2 regions of the Streptomyces sp. NPDC054872 genome follow, and region 1 is predicted to be linked to the other one. Evidence: riboswitches for the same ligand, from Rfam matches in the RefSeq annotation. Region 1 holds a riboswitch; the other holds the start of a gene.
The links. A riboswitch is a leader RNA that binds a small molecule or an ion and turns the genes downstream of it on or off. The one in region 1 is predicted to bind thiamine pyrophosphate.
Positions count from the first base shown of each region.

Region 2: linked by a shared signal. The riboswitch ahead of thiO (glycine oxidase ThiO) and the one ahead of thiM (hydroxyethylthiazole kinase) in region 1 are both predicted to bind thiamine pyrophosphate.

Region 1 covers NZ_JBSGYY010000036.1:3,534-14,001, reverse strand. The annotation lists gene ACWGIH_RS33315 (zinc-binding dehydrogenase) at 1-78, shown strand, start outside; gene ACWGIH_RS33310 (cupin domain-containing protein) at 102-1,019, shown strand; gene ACWGIH_RS33305 (hypothetical protein) at 1,270-1,575, opposite strand; gene ACWGIH_RS33300 (purine-cytosine permease family protein) at 1,947-3,350, opposite strand; gene tenA (thiaminase II) at 3,347-4,036, opposite strand; gene thiD (bifunctional hydroxymethylpyrimidine kinase/phosphomethylpyrimidine kinase) at 4,042-4,866, opposite strand; gene thiE (thiamine phosphate synthase) at 4,863-5,501, opposite strand; gene thiM (hydroxyethylthiazole kinase) at 5,734-6,564, opposite strand; TPP riboswitch at 6,558-6,683, opposite strand; gene ACWGIH_RS33275 (hypothetical protein) at 7,301-7,699, opposite strand; gene ACWGIH_RS33270 (hypothetical protein) at 8,069-8,704, shown strand; gene ACWGIH_RS33265 (hypothetical protein) at 8,976-9,356, opposite strand; gene ACWGIH_RS33260 (SMI1/KNR4 family protein) at 9,982-10,468, shown strand, end outside.
Region 2 covers NZ_JBSGYY010000032.1:34,249-44,716, forward strand. The annotation lists gene thiE (thiamine phosphate synthase) at 44-694, opposite strand; gene ACWGIH_RS31400 (Rv2175c family DNA-binding protein) at 780-1,145, opposite strand; gene ACWGIH_RS31405 (NAD(P)/FAD-dependent oxidoreductase) at 1,212-2,378, opposite strand; TPP riboswitch at 2,564-2,676, shown strand; gene thiO (glycine oxidase ThiO) at 2,674-3,870, shown strand; gene thiS (sulfur carrier protein ThiS) at 3,867-4,085, shown strand; gene ACWGIH_RS31420 (thiazole synthase) at 4,092-4,886, shown strand; gene pknB (Stk1 family PASTA domain-containing Ser/Thr kinase) at 4,979-6,934, shown strand; gene ACWGIH_RS31430 (deoxyribonuclease IV) at 7,042-7,941, shown strand; gene ACWGIH_RS31435 (DUF4396 domain-containing protein) at 8,032-8,544, shown strand; gene ACWGIH_RS31440 (sulfite oxidase-like oxidoreductase) at 8,562-9,194, opposite strand; gene bfr (bacterioferritin) at 9,369-9,848, shown strand; gene ACWGIH_RS31450 ((2Fe-2S)-binding protein) at 9,866-10,111, opposite strand; gene ACWGIH_RS31455 (class II 3-deoxy-7-phosphoheptulonate synthase) at 10,266-10,468, opposite strand, start outside.

The DNA of each region.
Region 1 (10,468 bases):
TGGCAGGACGTGGACGACGCCGTTCGGGCACTGTTCGCGCGGAAGGTGCACGGAAAGATCGTTCTTGACGTGGTCTGAGGCCCGTCGAGGAGAATGCAACGATGGACGTACTCGCAGAGGCCTTGCGCGTATCGGGTGCGCGAGGGGCGCTCGGGGTCGTACTGAAGGCCGGAGGAACCTGGGGCCTGTGGCTGGAGTCCTCTCCGGGAGCGGCACTGCACGTGGTGTCCCGTGGCACGATGTGGCTCCACGTCCCGGGCGAAAGACCCCGGGAGGTGCAGGCAGGAGACGCCGTCCTGTTGTCGCCGGGCACCGCCCACGGGATAGCCGGCGGGTCCAGTACGACGATGGGCCCCTGTGACCGCAAGGCGACGAACCAGGCCCTCATCGACGGCAGCGCCCTTCACTTGGGCTCGACGCCGGCGCAGACGGAAGTGCTCGTCCTGCGCTATGAGCAGGACCCGGAAGTGAGCACGCCGGTGCTCACCTCCCTCGTCCGGCCGATGCACGTCACGAGCCAGGAGAACGCACAGCTCAGAAAGACCGTCGAGCTTCTCACGGCGGAGCTCGCACAGCCGCAGGTCGGCACGACTGCCGCCGTCAACAGCATCGTCGACCTATTGCTCATCCAGTTCGTACGCGTCTGGCTGGCCCGCAACCCGCAGGAGCAGTCCGGCTCATGGCTGGGCGCGATGCGTGATCCGGTCGTGCGCGATGCCCTGGCATGTGTCCACGCCCGGCCGGAACGCCCCTGGACCACAGGGTCCCTGGCCGCAGCGACGGCGGTTTCCCGAACGACGCTGTCCAGACACTTCCGGTCCGCGCTCGGACAGACGCCGGGCGCATACGTGACGCAGTGGCGCATGGACCTGGCGTCCGTCCGGCTCCGCGACACCGACGAGCCGGTCGAGTCGATCTCCGGCGCGGTCGGCTACGCTTCGCCGCACGCTTTCAGCCGTGCCTTTCGACGTGTCCGGGGCATGCCCCCGGGCGAGTACCGTTCTCGTCTTCGCAAGTGATGCGCGGGCAGGCGATCACCGGCGGCCCTTGAGCACAGGTGAGGTCCGGGTTGGTGGGTGGGGGCGACGCACCTCACCCGGCCTCGGTCTGGTGGGCTCGCATGTTGAGGTGTCGCGAGTTGCCACTGAGAACGATCACGAGCGGGTCGGAGCGAAGGCGCTGACCCGGTTCTCGTACTTCCGGCGGGCCTTGCACGGGACCATGCCTGTATCCGGCAGGGCCGGGCCGGGCCGTCGGCGACGGGTGCAGTTACTTCGTCGAAGGTGCCCACGTGGCGTTCGTCGCTGGCGGCTCCGTGGCAGGAGTTGCCTGCTCCATCTCGGCCGGATCGATGTCGACTGCGCAGCCTTCGGGGAGCCTCTCGCTGGAAGTCGCGCAGGACGAGGGATCGGCATCGGGGCCCGCCGGGTTGGCCTGGCGCTGGCTCTTGCCCTGTTCGTCCGGCGTCGAGGTGCCCGAAGACGGGTTGTGCTCCGGGGGCGACGAGCAGGCCGCCGAGCCGATCATCGTGCACAGGATCAAAACAGCCGAAGCTGCAGCGGTACGCGTACGCATGGAAGTCCCCCCGATTGGACGCGGAGTGTCCGGCCCGCCAGTTGATCAACAATGCCACTTTGAGTCGTGCAGCTGGCGTGGGAAGTGTGAAGGAATCGCAGGCTTGCTTGATGAGTTCGCGGCTGCATCCGGCGCACTCTGGTTCGCGGCCGACGCGGCCAAGGGAACCGGAGCGGCTTCTACCGGTTCGCGATCCACGGGGCCCGTTGATCGTGCGAGTGCCGGGCGTCGGCGAGGGCCGCGCCGACGCCCGGCAAGGCTCGACCCGCTGCAGCCCGGAGGCCCGGGCATCCTTCGCAGACCGGACAACCGGGCGAGCTGACCGGGGCGGCGTGCCCCGGCTTGTCGCCGACCCAGTAAGCACCGTGGTGCTACGTGTCGCTCCCCGAAGTCCGCCCGGTCGAAGCTGCAACGTAGCGGCGCCTGTTGCCCACGGCGAGGGTGGTGAGGGCAGCTACCGCGAAGGAGAGCAGGGAGGCGCTCATCCACGGCTGGACGGTCAAGCCCACGGCGCCCTGCAGCCAGGCCCAGAAGTCGGACCAGCCGGCGATGTTCGTCGGTGCGATCAATTGGTAGGTGGCGAAGCCGAGTGCCCAGGGCAGCAGCATGACCCAGCGGGTGGGGGCCTGTTCGGACACGTCCCAGGTCCGGTGGCCGCCGAGTACGAAGAAGTCCACGACGAGGACGGCGAACATCGGGATGAAGACCGCGCCGATCAGGTAGAGGAAGCTGGCGTAGCTGTCCATGTTCACCAGAAGTGCCAGGGCGGTGGCCAGGGTGCCGCTGATCAGGCACAGGATGCGGCGGTCGGCCCGGGGCAGCAGGTTCTGGGCGGAAACGGCGGTGGAGTAGACGTTGGCGAAGGACTGGTCGACCTCGCGCAGGACCAGGACACCGAAACAGATCACGCCGACGCTGGTGGCGGTGAAAGGGTCGAAGACCTTGTACGGGTCGGTGGTGTCGAACGCGATCATGGCGAGGGCGGCCACGCCGAGGACCGAGCCCGCGACGCCAGCGAGGGTCTGGCCGACGACGAGGCCGCCGAATGCCTCCTTCTCGCTGCGGGAGTGCCGCGAGTAGTCGGCGACCAACGGCAGCCAGGAGATCGACACGGCGATCACGCTGTCGGCGGCGAACCAGAAGTCCTTCCAGGAGCCCCCCTCCATCGGAATGCCGCGGCCGGCCAGGTCCCAGCCCAGGTAGCAGATGGCCAGGACGACGGCGATGGTGACGTAGCGGCGGATGATGCGCAGGGCGCCGAGCGGGCGCAGCGTGAGCGCTGTTGTCACCGCGCCCGCGACGAGTACGTACAGCCAGCCGGGGCCCGGGTCGCCGAAGGCTTGGCGGGCCAGGATCTTCAGGCCGGTGGAGATGACCACCAGCTCGAAGACGGCCCAGCCGACCATCTGCAGCACGTTGAGGATGGTGGGGAGGTAGGACGCCTTCGCGCCGAACAGGCCGCGCAGCAGGACCATCGAGGGCGCGCCGGTGCGGGCCCCGGTGATGGCGGCGAGGCCGAGGGCGGCGGTGCCGATCAGGGTGCCGACGACGGATGCGGTGACGGCCGCTGCGAACGACAGAGTCGGGCTGCCGGTGCCAAGGGGGTCGAGGACGACCAGCATGCCGCTGAAGCCGAGCAGGCTGACGCCCAGGTTGGCCCAGAAGGCGCCTTGGTCCAGGCCGCTCAGGACCTTGGGTGTGGGCTGGTCGAGGGTGAGCGGCGCCTCGTTGGCCGGGGCCGGTCTCGGGGTGGCGGGTTCGGTGGTGGTCGTCACTTCGCGGGCTCCGAAACCTGGACAGGAGCGGCGCCGACGGGCCAGGACTCCATGCGCCAGGCGGCGTCCCAGAACATCCACTCCCAGGTGGACGCGGTGGTGAAGGCCGTACGCATCCGGGCGCGGGTGGCCGGGTCGGCCTGGTCCGCAAGCCGGTTGACGATCTGCCGGGCGCGTTCGGTGGCGGCTTCGAACTCCTCGTCGGCGTACGTGCCGATCCAGTCGCCGTAGGGGTGGGTGGCGAGGTCGCCGGCCAGCTCGAGGAGCGCCCGGCCCACCTCGGCGTAGATCCAGAAACAGGGCAGGACCGCGGCGGCCAGCTCCGGGTAGCCCTGGGTGTGAGCCACGGAGAGCAGGTAGGAGGTGTATCCGGTGCAGGTGGGGGAGGGCGTCCAGGAGTCGACGTCGACGACGTTGCTCTCGTGCAGGGAGCTCTCGACGACCACGGCGTCGTGGGCGGACTTCGCGAAGAACGCGATGTCCTGGGGCCGGTCCGCCTTCGCGGCGGCGCTGGCCAGCGCGCGGGCGTAGCCGCGCAGGTAGTGGGCGTCCTGGGCCAGGTAGTAGACGAACTTCTCGCGGTCCAGAGTGCCGTCGCCGAGGGCGATGACGAACGGCAGCTTGTCGATGGCCGCACGTATCTCGGCCGTGGCCGTCCACAGCTCGTCGCAGAACGTTGTGGTCATGGGTCTCAGCTCCAGTACTGGTGGAAGTGGTGGACGGGTCCGTGGCCGGAGCCGATGTGCAGGGTGTCGGCCGCGCGCAGGGCCCCGGTCAGGTACGCCTTCGCGGCATGGACGGTGGTGTGCCAGTCGTCGTGCTGCGGGCGCAGGGCGGCGATCGCGGCGGAGAGGGTGCAGCCGGTGCCATGGGTGTTGCGCGTGTTCACGCGTGGTGCTGCCAGCTCGGTGACGCCCGAGTCGGAGGCGTCCGTGGCGTCGACGAGGATGTCGACGGACTCGGCGTCGTGTGTGTGGTGGCCGCCCTTGAGGAGGACGCGCCTGGCGCCGGTCTTGAGGAGTGCGTGGGCCTGCTCGATGGCTTCTGCGCGGTTCTTCGCGGCGCCGGTGCCCAGGAGGTCGCCGGCCTCGGGGAGGTTGGGGGTGATGAGGTCGGCGAGAGGCAGGAGACGATCGCGCAGCACCGACACCGCATCGGCCTCCAGGAGGCGGTGGCCGCTGGTCGAGACCATGACGGGGTCGAGGACGACACACCGGGGGCGGTGCCGCTCCAGGGCTTTGGCGACGGCCGCGGCGATGGCGGCGTCGGCCAACATCCCGATCTTGACGGCGTCCACCGGGACGTCGGCGAACAGAGTGTCGAGCTGCTCGGTGACGAACGCCGGGGGGACGGCATGGATGCCGGTGACGCCTTGCGTGTTCTGTGCGGTCAGGGCGGTCAGAACTGCGGTCCCATAGGCGCCGTTGGCGGAGAATGCCTTCAAATCGGCTTGAATCCCGGCGCCACCGGAGGGGTCGCTGGCGGCGATGGTGAGGGCGATGGGCGGGCTGCTCACGCGGGGATCTCCTGTCGCAGAGTACGAACGAGGGAACGGGCTGCGGCCCCGGGGTCGGGCTGTCCGCAGACCGCGCTGACGACGGCGATTCCCGCCGCGCCACATCCCACGACCGCGGCGGCCTCGGACACGCCTATCCCGCCGATGGCCACGCAGGGCAGCGGGGTCTCCCGGACGATCCGGGCCAGGCCTCCCAGACCGAGCGGGGCATCCGCGTCCGGCTTGGTGGACTGAGGGAACACCGGACCGACACCGAGGTGGTCGACGCTGTCCGGCACGTGCGCCAACTGCTCGGGACGGCTGACGGACAGGCCGATGTACGCATGAGGACCGAGCTGGCGCCGGGCGGTCTCGGGCGAGACGTCCCGCTGCCCGAGGTGGACGCCGTCCGCGTCCAACCAGAGGGCCACGTCCAGGCGATCATTGACGATCAAGGGGACGCCCGTGCCCGCGAGTTCGGCCTGGATCGCCCGGCCGAGCGAGAACAGCGTGCGGGCGTCCGCGTCCGGATCGCGCAACTGGACGGCGGTGACGCCGCCCTTGACGGCCGCCGCAACAGTAGGGACGACACCGCGGGGGCCGCAGAGTCTGGTGTCGGTCACGAGATACAGGGACAGGTCGAGTGGAGGTCGCATGGGTTACTCCTTGGGGTCTCCCGGCCGGGGAAAGGCGGGGGAAACGCATCGGGAGGTACGGGGAAGGCAGGCCCTGACGTGCACGTGCAGGCACCTTGAGGTGTTCACAGGCACGGGAGGGGGAGAGGGCAGCCAGGCTCGGTGCTGGGGGAGCTGCCCCAGGGCGGGCGGCAGTGTGCAGCGGACGGTGTCCAGGCCACTACTCACGCAGGACCCAGCAGTACGCGCATGCTCAGCGCAGGTGTAGAGCCTCGGCGAGCCGCTCAGGGCTGAGCTGGTACAGCGAGTCGATCAGGGCGACCGCGAACGTGCCGGGCCCCGCGGAGCGGGTGGCGGCGTCCTCCGCAGCCACGGTGAGCAGGCCGGTCGCGGCAGTGGCGGCCAGCAGCGCGTCGCCGGTGACGGCTGTGCAGGCGGCCACGAGCGCGCCGAGTGAGCAGCCCGTTCCCGTCACCAGAGTCAGCAGCGGGTGCCCGTTGGCCAGGCGCACCACTCGCGCCCCGTCCGTGAGAACGTCCTGCGGACCGCTCACCGCGACCGCACAGCCGTAGCGCCGGGCCAGCGCGCCGGCCGCGGCCAGCGCCGCCTCGGGGGCGTCCGTGCTGTCCACGCCGCGCCCACCCGTCCCGCCGTCCAGTGCCAGGATCTCGGAAGCATTGCCGCGAACGACCGCTGGGGGTGCGCTCTCCAGAAGTTCGTGGGCGAGGTCGGTGCGCCAGGGCAGCAGGCCGGCCGCCACCGGGTCGAGCACCCACGGCCGCCCCGCCCCGGCCGCTTCTGCGACCGCGACGCGCATCGCCGGCGCCGTCACGGACGTCACCGTTCCCAGATTGACCAGGACACCCCCGGCCACCCGGGCCAGCGCTCCGGCCTCCTCCGCGCTGTGCACCATCGCGGGGGCAGCCCCCGCCGCGAGCAGCACGTTCGCGGTGAACTGCGACACCACGACGTTGGTCAGGCAGTGCACAAGGGGCGCGGAAGTCCGCAGAGACGTGATCACATCCGCTACGGCATCACGGGAAACCGCAGTGCCGTGCTGGGCAGGTATGGAGGCAGTATCCATCGTCAACACCCTTCCTACGCCGGCATTACCCGGTCCAGGTTCATGCGGTCGGCGGCAAGGGGAGCAAGTCCCGTCCGCCCTCTCAGCCCGGCTACTCCCGAGCTCCCGCGGTGGTCGCTACGCAATCTACCTCCTTCAAGAACGGGAGTTCGCACTCGGGTAGATCACGAAACGACACGGATCTGTTGGCGGAACTGACGGGGGCCCCTTTGGCCACCAGGGCCCGATCTGTCCGCATCGACTGCTGCCGCAAGCGGCGCGGCGGAGGGCCACGCCCAGGTACTGGACCTTCTGCGACACGGATTGCCACCTGGACCGGTACCTTCCTGCCTGCCAGGCCGACCTGCCCCGGACAGAAGGAGCGGCGCCTGGCGCGTGCTGGGGAAACGGAGCCGAGATACCGCTGCTGCTGCCCTGCTCGCCGGCCAGGCAGCGCGGCTACGGTCGCAGGCATGCCCACGGAAATCTGCTTACAGATGGACGCATAGACCCACGCGGAACTGGTGCGCCCGGCCGACGTGGCCACGTCGAGCCCGCCCGCCATGCCCAGCACCTGCCGACGGCCGAACTCGCCCGGCCCCGCTTCACTGCGACCACCACGACCTCCGCCGATGACCACGGCCCGGGGATGCGTCCTCGACCGCACGATGCGCAGCCAGCGAGCCAGCGAGCCAGCGAGCCAGCGAGCCAGCGAGCCAGCGAGCCAGCGAGCCAGCGAGCAATCGGCTCGAGGCCTTCAGTGGATGTGGGCATCTGGTGGGAGGCATTCTGGCCGGCCGTCATCAAGAAGTCGTACGACACCCAAGTCACTAGTGTGCGGAAAACGGGCGCGCGGCGTCTGCGCGCCCCCGGCGACCAGTGAACCGCTCCTCTCCATGCGGCGCAGTTCGTTGGTCACATCCATGAAGTGCGTGCGCATGTCCTGCAGTTCAATATTGATCAGGAGCGTCCACCGGCGCGGGCGGGTGAACTGGCCGTGCACGATCGCGCTGTAGCGCTCGCCCCGTAGCCGTGCCGCCACGGTACGGGCGGCGAACGCCGCCACAGTTCGGTCGCGGCCTGCAGAGACTACCGGTCGTAGTCGGACACCCACCCGGTTGATCTGCTGCGCCCAGTTGTCGGGCAGGCCGCCCACCCCCTGACCAACGTCACAGGGGCACGCGCTGAGGGCCCGCCCATTTTGCTGCTTTCGGGCGAGTGACGCGCGTTGTCGGTGCCGTGTTGTTCACTTGGCCGGGTGGATGCCTCTGCTTTGCGTGCCCGTTTGAATGACGTGTGGCGCGCACCTGAACTGCACTGTCCGCTGCCTGCTCATGGGGCGGGGCATGTCTGTGTGCCCAGTGACGCGGGGGATTTGGCTGAGCTGGAGCGCGTCGCTGCGGACGTGGTCGACGGGGCTGCTGTGCCCGTTCGTGCGTGGGTCGTCGGGGGCAGGGCGGCAGGGACGCTTGAGGGTCCGCCGGTGGGCGGGGAGGTCGGGCTACCCGTCGGCGGGGAGCGCGGGTTGCTGGAGCTGCGCGGGTGGGTGCTGGCCGAGCACTGGTTCGGGTACGGGGTGACGGCCACCGCCGATGGTCCGCGCCACGTCGCGATCCTCATCCGGCGCGCGTTCACCCGCCCGCCCGGTGTCGGGTGGGTGACGTTGCTGCGGGAGACCACCGGGTGGATGGAGCCCGATCGGCGCGGCGTCGACTGGGCCGCGGCGCAGGCCGCGCTGGGTACCGCGCTGCCCGGTGACTACAAGGACATCGTCGACGCCTTCGGCGCGGGCAGCTTCGACGAGTACCTGGACCTGCTGGTGCCGGGCGCGCTGGGCACGGATCTGGTCTCCTGGGGCCGGGACATGGCCCAGTACGCCGACCTGTACCGGCCCTACACCGTCCACCCCGCGCCCGGCGGCGTGCTCACCTGGGGGACCTCCGAACAGGAGCTGACCTTCCACTGGCTGACCGGACCGGCCGATCCCGACGACTGGCCGGTCCTGGTGCAATACATGGACGGTGAGTGGCAGCGCTTCGACTGCCCCACCGGAGAGTTCGTGCTGCGCCTGCTCACCGACCGCAGCCCACCGTTCGCCTTCCCGCCCTCCGCCGGACCGTTCCCCCACTGGTTCGCTTCATGGCAGCTGCCCGAACACTGACCCCTGCCGAAGCCCAACCCGGCTCGGGGAGAGGCGCGTTGGCACGGACCGCGGGATACAGCTGACGCGGCTTCCCCGTCCACGGACCAGATCAACTGACACGCCGAGCGCGTCGAACCAGATCAGCTGAGACAGGGGCCAGATTGCTTGAGAGGGGACACGTACGCCACGGCGCAGGGCCGGAGGGGCTGTGCCGTGCCAGCGAAGGTTGATCGCGTGTCCGCGATTCCTAATGCCGTTCGTCAAGCCGTTCTGGTTGGGTTTGTGGGGTTCAGCCGGCCGATCTCTCGCATTTCTCGATCTTTGTAGCGACTGATCGGCGTTGCAGTCCGTCGGCAATGAACTCCATCTCGACCAGCGTGCCGACCAGGCCAGTCTCTTGGAGCGCGCTGGCCATCACCCGTGCCTGGCTCAGGGACAAGTGGAGCATCTCGCGCAGGACTCGCAAGACGGGGACAAGGCTCGACTCGTCGTCTGCGAGGCGAAGCCGTGTGGGCCCATGCTCTGCCAGCAGGGCATTCCTGATCTCGTCGGGAGTCGCGCCGCCTGTGTCCTGCTCGCACCACCCGTTGGGGCACGCCGTGCATGCGCCGTCGCTGCCCCACCACAACTGCCCATGGTCGATGTACTGGCCAACGTCGCGTATCAGCACGTCACCGCAGGCGTCGCACCGCCCCGGGACCTTTACTCCTTGAGTGATCAACGGACCCCCCCACCATCGGATGCCAGCAAGCGGATACTCCCGCAAGCCGGCCTGTCAGTCGACCGTCTTCCGCTGACCTGCCAGATCGACTGCAGGACACAGACTCCACGCTGCAAGCGCCGCCGACGGCAAGGGCTCACATGTGCGTCCGTTGCGCAGAAGGGCTCCAGACGACGTTGACGCGATGACGGACCAGGGCGAGGACGGGCTGGGTGCGGCGCAAGGTCACCGACTCAAACCCGGCGCCGCGCTCGAAGGCCGCCGGTCCGAAGACGGCGTAGTGCTTGAAGAAGTGTCGTCAAGCTAGAGCACCTCTGCGTGTGCCTGTACGGAGACGCTGCGCCGCTGTCCGTCGCTACGAAGAGGTCCACGGTGAGCGGCGCGTGCCGGAGTGCCGTGCTGAGAACTGTGCGAGAACCTCCGGGAGCGGGCCGCAGGCGGCGCCGGACCGCGGGGGCATCCGGTGCCTCACGGATGAGTAGGCAGTTCCAGCTGCAGTAGTCACCGCACTCGGTGGTGCCTCAGTCATCATGTGAGGCACCACCGTCAATTCGCGCGTTGCAACGGAGACCGCATGGCACCTGAACCTGTCAGCCACTCCTGGTGGCGCATCGATTCCTGGCTCCGCGACTGTGCACCAGGCAGTTATCACGCTCTGCCGCCACCGGCCACGCGCGGGAGAGTCGTTGCAGCAGAGCGGCGCCTTGGGCTCACGTTCCCTGAGCAGTTGACTGATTCCCTGCTCTGTCATGACGGCAGTGCCCTGTGGCTTCTTCCCCCCGTGTACACGCTGCTGGGCTCAGAGGCGATCGTGGAGCATCAGGGGCTGCAGGCCCAACTCGAGAACGAGACAAGGGCGGAGTACCTCGCGCATGACATCCCGCTCGAAATCGACGGACAGTACGCGCGATGGCATCCAGGGTGGATACCGTGCGCCAGCGACGACGGAGGTGGCTATCTTGTTGTGGATACCCAACCCGGTGTGCAGCAAGGCCGGGTAGGCACACGGGACGAACTCGGCCCGAGTGAGTTCCCTCCGGGGCGCACCTGGACGTCGCTCG
Region 2 (10,468 bases), on a different contig from region 1:
ACCCTGCGGACAGCGTCGCCGCAGGTTGGCCGAAGATCGCCGATCAGGCCGTACGCAGCCGCTTCGCGAAGTCGGCGGCCGCCGCGCCCGGATCGTCCGCCTCCGTGATCGCCCGTACGACGACGACACGGCGGGCGCCCGCTTCGAGCACCTCGTCGAGGTTGCCCGCGTCGATGCCGCCGATGGCGAACCACGGGCGGTCGGTGCCCAGCGAGGCCGTGTACCTGACGAGGTCGAGTCCGGGGGCGTACCGGCCGGGCTTGGTGGGGGTCGGCCAGCAGGGCCCTGTGCAGAAGTAGTCCACGCCGTCCTGCGTCGCCGCGGCGGCTGCCTCGGTGTCGGCGTGCGTGGAGCGGCCGATGAGGACGTCCTGGCCGAGGACGGCGCGGGCCGCGGGGACGGGCAGGTCACCCTGGCCCAGGTGCAGCACGTCGGCGCCGATGGCGTGCGCGACGTCCGCGCGGTCGTTCACCGCGAGGAGCTTGCCGTGCCGGCGGGCCGCGTCGGCGAAGACCTGGAGGTGGTCGAGCTCCTCGGCCGCCTCCATGCCCTTGTCGCGCAGCTGCAAGATGTCGACACCGCCGGCGAGGACGGCGTCGAGGAACTCCGGGAGGTCTCCCTGGCGCTTGCGGGCGTCCACACACAGGTAGAGGCGGGCGTCGGCGAGCTGCTCGCGGGCAGGCTTGGTGGCCATGGAAAGGTCCCCCGGTCGTCGGTGGCCTACGGGCCGCGTGTCCCCCGGGGGATCCGCGGCCCGTACGCAACGGTTTCCGTTTCGGTCAGACGGCGAGCGCCTGGGCGCGACGCTTCACCTCCGTGCCGCGATTCTCGCTCAGGGCCTGTGCGGGGGTGCCGGGCAGGGTCGGGTCGGGAGTGAAGAGCCACTCCAGCATCTCTTCGTCGGAGAAGCCGTCGTCCTTCAGGAGCGTCAGGGTGCCGGTCAGGCCCTTGACGACCTTGTCGCCGTCGATGAAGGCGGCCGGCACCTGAAGCGCGCGGTTCTCACCACGGCGTACGGCGATCAGCTGGCCCTCCTTGACCAGCTGGCGCACACGCGTCACCTCGACGTCGAGCATTTCTGCGATGTCGGGAAGGTGGAGCCACTCGGGGACGAGAGCATCAGTCTTTGCGTCAATCTCGGTCACGGGGTCAAGCGTATCTCCGGGCACCGACAGCGGCCGGTCAGAGGCCCCCCGGTCACGGCGGCACCCCTACGGCAGCAGTGCTTTCTTCAGCGGAACCGCGGGGTCCGACGCCAGCTCGGCGGAGAGGCGGGCGCCCGCCTCGATCAGCTTGCGGCCCTGTGCCAGGTCCCTGGGGCGGCCCACCGCGAGGAGGGCCACCAGAGCCCCCTGCCGCAGCCAGCACACACTCCAGGCCGCGCCGGACGGATCGCCGCGCCACACCAGCTCGTCGGCGGACGCGTGGTGGCCCGCGTACTGGACGAAGCGGCCGAACTGCTCCGACCAGAAGTACGGGACGGGGTCGTACGCCGAAGGGGTCTCGCCGATGATGTTCGCCGCCACCGTGCGCGGGCCCTGAAGTGCGTTGTCCCAGTGGTGGACGAGAAGACGCTCGCCATACCTTCCCGAAGGGAAGGAGGAGCAGTCGCCCACCGCGTACACGTCGGGTTCCGATGTCCGCAGGTGGTCGTCGGCGAGGATCTCCCGGTGGGCGCCGAGGGTGATGCCGGAGTCCGCGAGCCACCCCGTGGCGGGGCGTGCGCCGATGCCGACGACGACCGCGTCCGCGGGCAGCCGGGTGCCGTCGGCCAGGTGGACGCTGCCGGGCTCGACGCGCTCCACGCGCGCGTGGGTGCGCAGTTCGGTTCCGGAGTCGGCGTACCAGGCCGTCATCGGGGCGGCGACCTCCGCGGGCAGCGCTCCGGCGAGCGGTCGCTCCGCGGCCTCGACGACGGTGACGGAGCAGCCCGCCTCGCGTGCGGCGGTCGCGAACTCGGCGCCGATCCAGCCCGCGCCGACGACCACGATGCGGTGCTGCTCGGCGAGCACGGGCCGCAGCCGCTCGGCGTCGTCGAGCGTGCGCAGCAGGTGGACGCCGGGGACTCCGGAGACACCGGGGAGCATGATCGGTTCGGCGCCGGTGGCGATGACCAGTGCGTCGTAGGGCACGGGCCCCGAGGCGGTGTCCAGTTCGTGGTCCGCCGAACGGACCCCCGTGACCTCGTGGCCCAGGCTCAGCTCGATGCCGAGCGCCTCGAAGTCGATGTCGAAGGCGGAGCCCTCCGCCTTGCCGAGCAGCACGGCCTTGGACAGCGGCGGTCTGTCGTACGGCTGGTGGGGCTCCGCGCCGATCAGGGTGACCGCGCCGGCGAACCCCTGCTCGCGCAGGGCCACGGCGGTCTGCACCCCGGCCATCCCCGCGCCCACGACGACGACCCGGCGCTCTTCCTGCCTCCGCTGCTCACTCACCCGATCACTCTAGGACGGCGGACGAGGCGCGCCTCAGGGCGCGACGGCGAGATCTCTGACACACCGTCACTGCTCATACCCGGACAGCTCCCCCTACTGCCGCCGAACGCCAGGGGCTAGGGTGGCCGGTGCAGAGCACTCGCGGGAGCCCGGACGCACCGGGCTGAGAGGGAGGCTGGACGGCCTCCGACCGTACGAACCTGATCCGGGTCATGCCGGCGAAGGGAGGGGCTGGACACCCATGCATCCACCGACACCACCCCGTACGACGAACACGACCGACGTCCTTGTCGTCGGGGGCGGCATCATCGGCCTGGTCACGGCCTGGCGGGCGGCGCAGCGCGGCCTGTCCGCCGCGGTCGTGGACCCCGAGCCCGGCGGCGGCGCGGCGCAGGTCGCCGCGGGCATGCTGGCCGCCGTCACCGAGCTGCACTACGGGGAGCAGACGCTGCTCGGCCTGAATCTGGCCTCCGCGCGGCGCTATCCCGAGTTCGCGGCCGAGCTGACGGAGGCGAGCGGCCGCGATCTCGGCTACCGCGCGTGCGGCACACTCGCCGTCGCACTCGACTCCGACGACCGGGCCCACCTGCGTGAGCTGCACGCGCTTCAGCAGCAGTCGGGGCTCGCGTCGGAGTGGCTGAGCGGGCGCGAGTGCCGCCGCCTGGAGCCGATGCTCGCGCCCGGCGTCCGGGGCGGCCTGCGCGTCGACGGCGATCACCAGGTCGACCCGCGCAGGCTCGCGGCGGCGCTCCTGGTGGCCTGCGAGCGGGCCGGGGTGATCTTCCACCGCGCGTGGGCCGAGCGCCTCTCGGTCGCGGGCGACCGGGCCACCGGCGTCGTCCTCGCCGACGGCACCGCGCTCGGGGCCGGTCAGACCGTGCTCGCGGCGGGCAGCCTCAGCGGGCGCCTGGCCGGGGTCCCGGAGGGCGTCCTGCCGCCCGTGCGCCCCGTGAAGGGCCAGGTGCTGCGGCTGACGGTGCCGCGGCGTTTCGCGCCGTTCCTGAGCCGCACGGTGCGCGCCGTGGTGCGCGGCAGCAGCATTTACCTGGTGCCGCGCGAGAACGGCGAGCTCGTCGTCGGCGCGACCAGCGAGGAGCTCGGCTGGGACACGACGGTCACCGCGGGCGGCGTGTACGAGCTGCTTCGGGACGCCCACGAGCTCGTACCCGGCATCACGGAACTGCCGCTGACGGAGACCCGCGCGGGCCTGCGCCCCGGCTCCCCCGACAACGCGCCGCTGCTCGGCCCGACCGCGCTCCCCGGCCTCCAGCTGGCCACCGGGCACTACCGCAACGGCGTCCTCCTGACACCCGTCACCGGCGACGTGCTGGCGCACTCCCTGACCACCGGTGAACTGCCCGACGTGGCACAGGGGTTCACCCCCCTGCGTTTCGTCCGCGATCCCCTCACGCAGCGTTTCCTGGAGCAGCCCGTATGACTCTCCCAGCCGTCACCGCCGTCTCCGTGAACGGAGAAGCACGCGACGTGGCAGCGGGCACCACGCTCGAAGCCCTCGTCGCCACCCTGACCGCGGCCCCGTCCGGGGTCGCCGCCGCCCTCAACGAAACCGTCGTACCGCGCACGCGGTGGTCCACCACCCCGCTCGCCGACGGGGACCGCGTCGAGGTCCTCACCGCCGTCCAAGGAGGCTGAACCGACATGGCAGACGACCCCTTCGTCATCGGCGGGCTCGCCCTTTCCTCCCGCCTGATCATGGGTACGGGCGGTGCGCCGAGCCTGGACGTGCTCGAACGTTCCCTCGTCGCCTCCGGTACGGAGCTGACGACGGTCGCGATGCGCCGCCTGGACCCCGGGGTGCAGGGCTCGGTGCTCTCCGTCCTCGACCGGCTCGGTATCCGCGTCCTGCCGAACACGGCGGGCTGCTTCACCGCGGGCGAGGCCGTCCTGACCGCCCGGCTCGCGCGGGAGGCTCTCGGCACCGACCTGGTCAAGCTGGAGGTCATCGCGGACGAGCGCACCCTGCTGCCCGACCCGATCGAGCTCATCGACGCCGCCGAGACCCTCGTCGACGACGGTTTCACGGTCCTCCCGTACACGAACGACGATCCGGTACTCGCCCGGAAGCTGGAGGACGTGGGCTGTGCGGCGATCATGCCGCTCGGCTCCCCCATCGGCTCCGGCCTCGGCATCCGCAACCCGCACAACTTCCAGCTGATCGTCGAACGCGCCGGCGTGCCGGTGATCCTGGACGCGGGCGCGGGGACGGCGTCCGACGCGGCACTGGCCATGGAACTCGGCTGCGCGGGTGTGATGCTCGCCTCGGCCGTGACGCGGGCGCAGGAGCCGGTCCTGATGGCCGAGGGCATGCGGCACGGGGTCGAGGCGGGGCGGCTCGCGTACCGGGCCGGGCGCATTCCCCGGCGCCACTTCGCCGAGGCGTCGTCGCCCGCCGAGGGGATGGCACGGCTCGACCCGGAGCGGCCCGCGTTCTGAGCGTCCCGCGCCTGTTACAGCTCGGCTGCAGTCGAGGCCCGAGTTCGCCCGGGCGGGCAGCGGTGTCAGCGGTGGCTCGTAGACTCCCCTGCGTGGACACGACCCTTCAGGACCCGCTGGTCGGGCAAGTGCTCGACGGCCGCTATCGCGTGGACGGGCGGATCGCGGTCGGCGGGATGGCCACGGTCTACCGGGCCGTGGACACCCGCCTCGACCGCGTGCTCGCACTCAAGGTGATGCACCCGACACTGGCCGCCGACGTCTCGTTCGTCGAGCGCTTCATCCGCGAGGCCAAGTCGATCGCCCGGCTCTCCCACCCGAACGTGGTGGGGGTGTACGACCAGGGCGCCGACGGCGCGTACGTCTATCTCGCGATGGAGTACATCGCGGGCTGCACCCTGCGTGACGTGCTCCGCGACCGCGGCGCCCTGCAGCCGCGCGCGGCCCTGGACATCCTGGAGCCGGTCCTGGCCGCGCTCGGCGCCGCGCACCGCGCGGGCTTCGTGCACCGCGACATGAAGCCGGAGAACGTCCTCATAGGGGATGACGGCCGGGTCAAGGTCGCCGACTTCGGGCTCGTGCGCGCGGTGGACACCGTCACGAACACGACCGGCACGGTTCTCGGCACCGTCTCCTATCTCGCCCCCGAGCAGATAGAGCACGGGACCGCCGACACCCGTGTCGATGTGTACGCGTGCGGCGTCGTGCTCTACGAGATGCTGACCGGCGCCAAGCCGCACTCCGGTGAGTCGCCCGCCCAGGTGCTCTACCAACACCTCCACGAGGACGTACCGCCCCCTTCGGCGGCCGTCCCGGGTCTCGCCGTCGAGCTCGACGAGCTCGTGGCCTCCGCCACCGCCCGCACGCCCGACGTCCGTCCGTACGACGCGGTGGCGCTCCTCGGGCAGGCCAGGGCGGCGCGCGCCGCGCTCTCCGTCGAGCAGCTGGACGCGGTGCCGCCGCAGGCCCACCCGGCGGAGCACGACAACTCCGACGACCGTACGAGCGTGATTCCGCGCACGGGACGCCCCGTGCAGCTGCCGCTCCCCACGGACGGCGACGGGGACCGGCAGAACCAGCAGGACCAGCTCAACCGCACGAGCATCCTGGCGTCGCCGCCGCCCGCTCCCCCGGCCGCGCCCGCACGCAGGCGCCTCGATCCGCGCCGCCGCACGCTGACCGTGGTCGCCGCCGTCCTTCTCGCCCTTGGTCTCGGCGCGGGTGTCTGGTACATCAACTCCGGCCAGTTCACGAAGGTCCCACCGCTTCTGGCGAAGACCGAGGCGGCGGCCAAGAAGCGCCTCGGCGAAGCCGGTCTCGAGGTCAAGGACGTCAAGCGCGCGTACAGCGACACCGACAAGCGCGGCACGGTCATGGCCACCGACCCCGAGGCGGGCGAGCGCATCCGGGACAACGACCGGGTGACGCTGACCATCTCGATGGGCCCCGAGATCGTGAAGGTCCCGAGCCTCGAGGGCGCCTCCCTGGCCAAGGCGAAGGACGAACTCAAGGACGCCGGATTCGCTCCCGGGATGACGAACAAGGCCTTCAGCGACGAGGTCCGCAAGGGCTCCGTGATCGGCACGGACCCGAAGGCGGGCACCAAGCGCAAGGCGGGCTCGGCCATCGCGATCACCGTCAGCAAGGGACCCGAGGTCGATGTCCCCGACGTGACGGGCGACTCCCAGGCCGACGCGACCTCCGAGCTGGAGGACCTTGGCCTGAAGGTCGAGATCGCGACGAAGCGGGTCCACTCCGACGAGGACAAGGGCACGGTCCTCGACCAGTCCCCCAGGGAAGGCCAGAAGCGGCTCGCCGAGGGCGACACGGTCAAGCTGACGCTGTCCAAGGGTCCCGAGATGATCGAGGTCCCGGACGTCGAGGGCATGAGCGTCGACGAGGCCACCCAGGAGCTGAAGGCGGTCGGCTTCGACGTCGACGAGGACCGCGGACTGCTGGGCCTCTTCGGGGACAAGGTGGAGAACCAGTCCGTGGACGCCGGCGACACGGCCCCCAAGGGTTCCACGATCACCATCCAGATCCGCTGATCCCTTGATCGGTTGGGTTGTTGATCGGTTGGGTTGTTGACCTGCCGATCTGCTGATCCCTTGATCCGTTGACGGGACGCTCACGCGCTCATGTCACCCTTGAGCGCGTGAGCAGCAACGACTCCCCCAGCACCCCGCCTCCCGGCACCCTGTCCCGCAATCCCGTCGGCGGCCATGTCCCCGTCGCGGGCGGCCTCGCCTCCGTCGGCCTCTCGTACGCCCGTGACCTGGGCGCCGAGGCCGTCCAGGTGTTCGTGGCCAACCCGCGGGGCTGGGCCACGCCGCCCGGCAATCCGAAGCAGGACGAGGAGTTCCGCGCGGCCTGTGCCGCCGAGGGGATCCCCGCGTACGTCCACGCGCCCTACCTCATCAACTTCGGCTCGCACACCGAGGCCACCGTGGAGAAGTCCGTGGAGTCCCTGCGCCACTCGCTGCGCAGGGCCCGCGCGATCGGCGCGCTCGGGGTCGTCGTGCACACCGGTTCCGCGACCGGTGGCCGGGACCGCGCCGTCGCCCTGCGACAGGTGCGCGACCGGATGCTGCCGCTGCTCGACGAGCTGACGCACGACGACGACCCGTTCCTCCTCCTGGAGTCGACCGCGGGCCAGGGCTTCTCGCTCTGCTCACGCACCTGGGACTTCGGCCCGTACTTCGAGGCGCTGGACGCCCACCCGAAGCTGGGCGTCTGCCTGGACACCTGCCACATCTTCGCGGCGGGGCACGACCTGGCCGGTCCCGGTGGCATGAAGGAGACGCTGGACCTCCTGGTCGACACCGTCGGAGAGGGCCGCCTGAAGCTGGTGCACGCCAATGATTCCAAGGACGTGGTCGGCGCCCACAAGGACCGCCACGAGAACATCGGCACCGGCCACATCGGCGAGGAACCCTTCCGCGAGCTGATGACTCACGCCGCGACCGAGAACGTGCCGCTGATCATCGAGACGCCCGGCGGCAAGGAGGGGCACGCGGCGGATGTGGCGCGTCTGAAGGAGCTCAGGAGCATCTAGAGACCTCGGAGATCCCTTGAGGAATACCCCCTAGGGGTATACGGTTCTTGCCAGGCGGCAGGAACCGTTGTCCGACGTTGGGGGATTCTCATGCAGCACGATCACGACACTCACGCCGAGCACGCGCACCACGAGCACCAGCACACGGGGCAGCACGGCATGGGCAAGGTCAGCTGGCGCATGGCCGCGCAGGCCACCCTCCACTGCCTCACCGGGTGCGCCATCGGCGAGATCCTCGGCATGGTCATCGGCACCGCGCTGGGCTGGGGGAACGTGCAGACGATGATCCTCGCGATCACCCTGGCCTTCTTCTTCGGCTACGCCCTGACCCTGCGCGGCGTCCTCAAGGCGGGCGTCGATTTCAGGACGGCGTTCCGGGTCGCGCTCGCCGCGGACACCCTGTCCATCGCGGTGATGGAACTCATCGACAACGGCGTGATCGCGCTCTGGCCCGGAGCGATGGACGCCCACCTGGCGGACCCCATGTTCTGGTGGATCCTCGCCATCGCCCTGGCCGCCGCCTTCGTGATCACCGTCCCGGTCAACAAGTGGATGATCGGCCGCGGCAAGGGCCACGCGGTGGTGCACCAGTACCACCACTGAGCACAGCCGCCAGGAGATCAGAGCTCGGGGCCGTCCCCGGGCTCTTCCTGGTACGAGTAGCGCTGCTCGGTCCAGGGGTCGCCGACGTTGTGGTAGCCGCGCTCCTCCCAGAAGCCGCGGCGGTCGGCGGTCATGTACTCCACGCCGCGGACCCACTTGGGACCCTTCCAGGCGTACAGATGGGGCACCACGAGCCGCAGCGGGAACCCGTGCTCCGCGGTCAGCAGCTCGCCCCCTTTATGGGTGGCGAAAATTGTGCGCTCGTCCATGAAGTCGGCCATGCGCAGATTCGAGCTGAAGCCGTACTCGGCCCAGACCATCACGTGGGTGGCGTCCGGCGCCGGCGGTGCGATCTCAAGGAGTGCCCGCGCGGGCACTCCGCCCCATTCGGCGCCGAGCATGCTGAACTTCGTGACGCAGTGCAGATCGCCGACCACGGTGGCGTACGGAAGAGCCGAGAACTCCTCGTGCGTCCAGCAGTGTTTGTCCCCGTCGGCGGTGGCCCCGAAGACCCTGAACTCCCAGCGCTCCGGGCGGAACTTCGGCACCGGTCCGTAGTGGGTGACCGGCCAGCCCCGCTGAAGTCGCTGTCCCGGTGGGAGCTCCGGCTCCACTGCTCCCCGAGATGCGCGATCCGCCGACTGACCCATGAGTCCATCCTGACAGACCCGGGTAGGTGGACGTGACCAGGAGGCCGCCGACAGGCGCCGGTCGGAGGCTGATTGGGGCAACTCCTACTAAGCATGCACTTACTGGACGGTCTCCCGTACCGGTGCAAGGATGCGCGGAACCTGCCCAGTTACCACGTGGAAGGAGCCTCTGCGATGCAGGGCGACCCCGAGGTCATCGAATTTCTCAACGAGCAGCTGACCGCCGAGCTGACGGCGATCAACCAGTACTTTCTCCACGCCAAGATGCAGGAGAACTTCGGCTGGCCCAAGCTCGCGAAGTACACCCGGTCCGAGTCGATCGACGAGATGAAGCACGCGGAGATCCTGACCGACCGGATCCTCTTCCTCGACGGCCTGCCCAACTACCAGCGGCTCTTCCACGTACGCGTGGGCCAGACCGTCACGGAGATGTTCCAGGCCGACCGGCAGATCGAGGCGGAGGCGATCGACCGCCTCAAGCGCGGGATCGAGGTGATGCGCGGCAAGGGAGACATCACTTCCGCGAATATCTTCGAGTCGATCCTGGAGGACGAGGAGCACCACATCGACTATCTCGACACCCAGCTCGAACTGGTCGAGAAGCTCGGCGAGCCGCTCTACATCTCGCAGCTGATCGAGCAGCCGGAGAGCTGACGGGTGGGCTCGGTGGGCTACGCGGCCTCGTCCAGGCCCGTGTCCAGGCCGGTGAGGACGGGCTGTCCCTGATCGGCCAGCTCCCTGCGGGGGCACGTGCCCCGGCCCAGGAGCGCCTGGATGCTCCGCACGCACGAACCGCAGTCGGTGCCCGCCTTGCTGGCGGACGCTATCTGGCGGGGCGTACAGGCGCCGTCCGCCGCGTGCTGTCTCACCTGCGCCTCGGTGACTCCGAAGCAGTTGCATACGTACACGCGGTTCACCTCCCGGACAGGATTCATCGGCGGCGCCGTCCCGATTAATCGGTGAGGCTAACCTAACCTTACCCACGACCCCGGGTCCACAAAAGCCCCCGATACGCCGGTGGGGCACGGATCACATGGATCCGTGCCCCACCGTCGCGTCTTGCGGGAATACCTACTGGTCGCGGTACATCTCCGCCACCAGGAACGCCAGGTCCAGGGACTGGCTGCGGTTCAGGCGCGGGTCGCAGGCCGTCTCGTAGCGCTGGTGCAGATCATCGACGAAGATCTCGTCGCCGCCGCCCACACACTCGGTGACGTCGTCACCGGTGAGCTCGACGTGGATGCCGCCCGGGTGCGTGCCGAGGCCCTTGTGGA